DNA from 2 places in the Methylosinus sp. sav-2 genome. Region 1 is predicted to be linked to the other one. Evidence: riboswitches for the same ligand, from Rfam matches in the RefSeq annotation. Region 1 holds a riboswitch; the other holds the start of a gene.
What was found. Region 1 has a riboswitch for cobalamin ahead of EDE12_RS13005 (TonB-dependent receptor). Riboswitches for the same ligand answer to the same signal wherever they lie in the genome.
Positions count from the first base shown of each region.

Region 2: it holds a riboswitch for cobalamin, as region 1 does, so the genes downstream of both, EDE12_RS06905 (CbtB-domain containing protein) here and EDE12_RS13005 (TonB-dependent receptor) in region 1, are expected to answer to the same signal.

Region 1 is NZ_SOEJ01000007.1:10,653-12,846, forward strand. Features, by position in the region: gene EDE12_RS13005 (TonB-dependent receptor) at 1-983, opposite strand, end outside; cobalamin riboswitch at 1,160-1,364, opposite strand; gene EDE12_RS13010 (cupin domain-containing protein) at 1,502-1,933, shown strand; gene EDE12_RS13015 (NAD-dependent succinate-semialdehyde dehydrogenase) at 1,939-2,194, opposite strand, start outside.
Region 2 is NZ_SOEJ01000002.1:149,057-151,250, reverse strand. Features, by position in the region: gene cobW (cobalamin biosynthesis protein CobW) at 1-233, opposite strand, end outside; gene EDE12_RS06910 (CbtA family protein) at 230-937, opposite strand; gene EDE12_RS06905 (CbtB-domain containing protein) at 945-1,130, opposite strand; cobalamin riboswitch at 1,161-1,356, opposite strand; gene cobO (cob(I)yrinic acid a,c-diamide adenosyltransferase) at 1,398-2,027, shown strand; gene radC (DNA repair protein RadC) at 2,037-2,194, opposite strand, start outside.

The DNA.
Region 1 (2,194 bases):
CCACGCCGGCAATTGTAGGAATTATAGCTGGCGTCATAGCAGGAGCGCGCCTGCCACACGTCTCTGCTCGTCGCATTGGCGACGAGGGTGAAGCGATTGTGCAGAGCGCGATCGAACATATCGGCGTCGATGCGCGCAAAACCCTGCGCGAATGTCGCATGCTGATGGTTCTGCGGATCGAAAACATCCACGGCGGAGAAAGAATAGGGATTGTCGAAGCGGATCGCGCTGTCATAGCCGTAGAAGCCGGCTTCGACCGAGACATCCTCATTCACGCGATAACCGAGGCGCGCGCTGGCGCCGCCTTTTCTGGTCGGATCATTGGGCGGCAGAGGCGGCAGAGGCGTCTTGCCGTCGCCGATCGTCAGCGGCCGCGTGATGCGATAGCCATAGCGCGGATGGCCGTCGATCGTCAGCGCATCGATCGCGAATGCGTACCACAAGCGATCCTCGCTTCCCGAGACGCGCGCGCGCAAATGTCCGGTTCCATAGGAGCCGCCTTCCAGGGAGAGAGACGCGCGCGGCCGCCCCTCGCCTTTGCGCGTGACGATGTGAATGACGCCGCCCATCGCGTCGGAGCCATAGAGCGCCGATTGCGGGCCGCGCAGCACCTCTATGCGTTCTATGTCCGTGGCGACGAGGCCGCCGAGATCGACGGAGCCATCGGTGGAGGACGGATCGCCGATGCGCACGCCATCGACGAGGACGAGCGTCTGGCCGGGCGTTGCGCCACGTAGAAAGACGGAGGTCTGCGCGCCCGGGCCGCCAGTCTCATAGAGATCGAGGCCCGGCGCGCCACGCAGCGCCTCGGTGAGGCCGGTCGCGCCGCGCTTCTCGATCTGCGCGGACGGGATCACAGTGACGGCGGAGGAGGATTTGTCGACGCGCTCCTCGACGCGATCGGCGGAGACGATGGTCGCCGCGCCGATTTCGACCGTGGGCAGCGCCTCCTGCCCAGCGGCGGAAGCGGGAAGGAGAAGCACGGCGGAACAAAGCGCAAAACGAGAAGCGGCGCCCGCAAGGGCGGCCCGATGGGACAGGGAGGACATTGCCGGAAGACTCGCAGCAGACGTGGGCCGTCACTGCGAAAGGTCGCGGCCCTCTCGCGCAAAGCGAAAAGGGTCTCGGCCGCCTCGGTGCACCCCGCCCGACGCTATCGCGCGTGACCACGACTGATGGCAGGTCTCCTGGCTCGCGGGTCAGCGCCTTCGGATCGCCTTCCCGGAGCGTCTGCTCCAGTGGCTCGTTTGATCCTCGGCTCGCCGCTCACAGTTGCGGGGGCAGCCGCGGCTTCGCGCCGTCGCCGGCGCTGACCGCATTCCCTTTTGATCCCTCGGAAGGGAACCATCCCTTTCAATAGAGCCGCGCAGCGCCGCCCTGTCAAGCGCCCGTCCGCATGTTCGGAACGAAGCCTCGCGCGGCGCGTTGGGACTGCGGCGGCGGGTCTCGTCCCGGGTCTCTCGCCCCATGGAAAATTCGATTCGAATTTCGGAGAAGATAAATGAGCGCCATTCACCTCGTCGCCACCAATGACCTGCCGCGCGCCAAAGTCGGCGGCGTGGACGATCCGAGCGTGCGCTGGGCGGGCGCCTTCGCCTCCTGCGGCGAGCATGGCGCCACGCAATCCTCGACCATCGTCTATGAGATCGAGCCCGGCGGACGGCTCGGCTGGCACACGGACGCCACCGAGGAGACGCAATATATTCTCGGCGGCTCCGGCGAATTGCGCGCCGAGGGCGGCGTCACCCATCATGTGCGACCGGGCGACGTCTTCGTCATTCCGACGCCGCTGCGGCATGATCTCGTCAACACGGGAGAGGAAACGCTGCGCGCCGTCGCCTTCTTCGCGGCTCCGATGTTCACGCAGCGTTTCGACAATGTGATGATCGCGCCCGACGTGCATGTGCTGGGCACGCCGAACCGCGCGGGCTGAGCGCCTCACATATTGCCGAGACAGACATATTTGATCTCGAGATAGCTCTCTATGCCGTATTTGGAGCCCTCGCGTCCCATGCCCGACTGCTTCACGCCGCCGAAAGGCGCCGCCTCGCTCGACATCAGCGATTCGTTGACGCCGACCATGCCGAATTCGAGCGACTCTGCGACGCGGAACACGCGCGCTATGTCGCGGCTGTAGAAATAAGCGGCGAGGCCGTAATGCGTCGAATTGGCGAGGCGGATCGCCTCCGCTTCA
Region 2 (2,194 bases), on a different contig from region 1:
ACGGTGCAGCAGAGGCACCCATTGGCCAGCTCGACGATATTCTCCTCAGGACAATTCTCCACGCCGCAGGCGCGAAGAATATCGCCATCGACGCCGACATCGCCGAACTCGTTGATGACGAGGGCGAGGCGGCGGCCGCGCGCCGTCTCGAGGATATGGCGGATCAGCGTCGTCTTGCCGGCGCCGAGAAAGCCGGTGACGATGGTCGCGGGGATTTTGGCGAATGTGCTCACGCCGCAGCCTCCGTGCTGGTCTTTGTCGGGAGACGGCGCCAGACGAAGCCGACGGCCGCGCCGACCAGAATCCAGGTGATCGCGTGAATGGCGAGAGAAGCGGCGGCGAAACGCGCGGCCAGCTCGGCCGGCGCGGTGCTCTCGGGCGCCGGCGGCTGCGGCGCGCCGATGAGATGCGGCGCGATAATGAGCGCGACGCCCAGCGCTTTGACGAGCGGGCGCTCGACGCGCAGCACGGCGAAGAGCCCGGCGCCGGTTGCAGCCGCCGTGCCGATCCACCAGAATTGGCGCGCGGCGAGATCGCCGGCGGCGCTGCCCGGCAGCTCCGGCGCGAGGCCGAGGCTGGTCGCAAGGCCGGTGGAGGCGAAGGCGCAGGCCCCCCAGAGCGCGGCGCGCTTGGGCTCGATCGTCTCGCCGGAGAGCAGCATCAAGGCGAGCAGCACGAAAGCGTAGCCCACCGAGGTGACGCTGGTGGCGACGCTGGTCGCCGCTGTGCGCTGGAGACCGGGTGCGGGCTCCCAAACCGGCTCGGCGGCGTGCTCGTGCTGATGCGCCTCGACTCCGGCATGGGCCTGCTCGGCCGCGGTCTCGTAGACCTCGGCGGCGAGGATCAGCGGAGTCGTGGTGACATTCTGCAGGGCCGCGACCGCGAGCCCCGCGAGAAGGCCGGCCAAAAGGCCGACCGCGAGGAGTCGCTGGATCACCGCTGCGTCAATGGCAAGGGAAGCCGAGCGAATGGCGCGAATCATGCGCGGCGTTATGCGCGACGCTCGCGTAGGAGAAGCCGGCGAGATAGACGAGCCCGGCGCCGAGCGTGAAGACGACCAGCGCGGCGCGCAGGATCTCGAGGCGGCTGGCGGAGACGATCGCGTCGGCGGAAAGGGTCTTCGTGGTCATTCTCGGCTCCTCGCCGCCCCACCGGCGGCATTCGTGGTTTCGCTGGACGGCAGGTCTCCTGGCTCGCGGGTCGCTGCGCTCGCCGCCTTCCCGGGCTTTCACCCAGTGGCCACACGGGCTCGCGCTCGCCGCTCACAGTTGCGGGGGCAGCCGCGGATCAGGGGCGAACCCCATACCGCATTCCCTCTTCGCCTCCTTGCGGAGGACCGTCGCGAACAGTCATATGACGGAGAGAAGGAGCCGTCAAACGGCGAGGAGGCGCTGATCATGTCGGAATTCGCGGAAGAAGACGCCGCCCGCCGCCATCGCGAGAAGATGGAGAAGCGCAAGGCCGTGCAGGACGCCGAGGTCGCCGGCAAGAGCATCGCCGAAAAGGGCCTGCTGATGGTCCATACCGGCCCCGGCAAGGGCAAGTCTACCGCGGCCTTCGGCCTCGCTCTGCGGGCGATGGGGCATGGGCTCGCGGTGGGCGTCGTGCAATTCGGCAAGGGCGCCTGGGACACGGGCGAGCGCCGCATTCTCGAGAAGCTCGGCGGCGAGGACGGGCTGCTCGCCTGGCACACGCTCGGCGAGGGCTTCACCTGGGAGACGCAGGACCGCGCCCGCGACGAGGCGGCGGCTCGGCGCGCCTGGGAGAAGGCGAAGGAGCTGATGGCCTCAAAGTCGATTCGGCTGCTCGTGCTCGACGAATTGTCGATCGCGCTCCGCTATGAGCATCTGCCGCTCGACGAGGTGATCGCGACGCTGACGGCGCGGCGCGCCGATCTCCACATCGTCGTCACCGGCCGCAACGCCAAGCCGGAGCTGATCGCGGCGGCCGATCTCGTCACCGAGATGACAATGGTCAAGCATCACTTCCAGGCCGGGGTGAAGGCGCAGGCCGGAATCGAGTTTTGAGGCGGCGCCTCAAATGAATTTCAGCCCTTTCAGGCTCGAATGTCCGTTCCGCCCGACGATCAGATGGTCATGCACGGCGATGCCGAAAGGCTGCGCTATGGCGATGATGTCCAGCGTCATGCGAATGTCGGCGGTGGAGGGGGTCGGATCGCCGGACGGGTGATTAT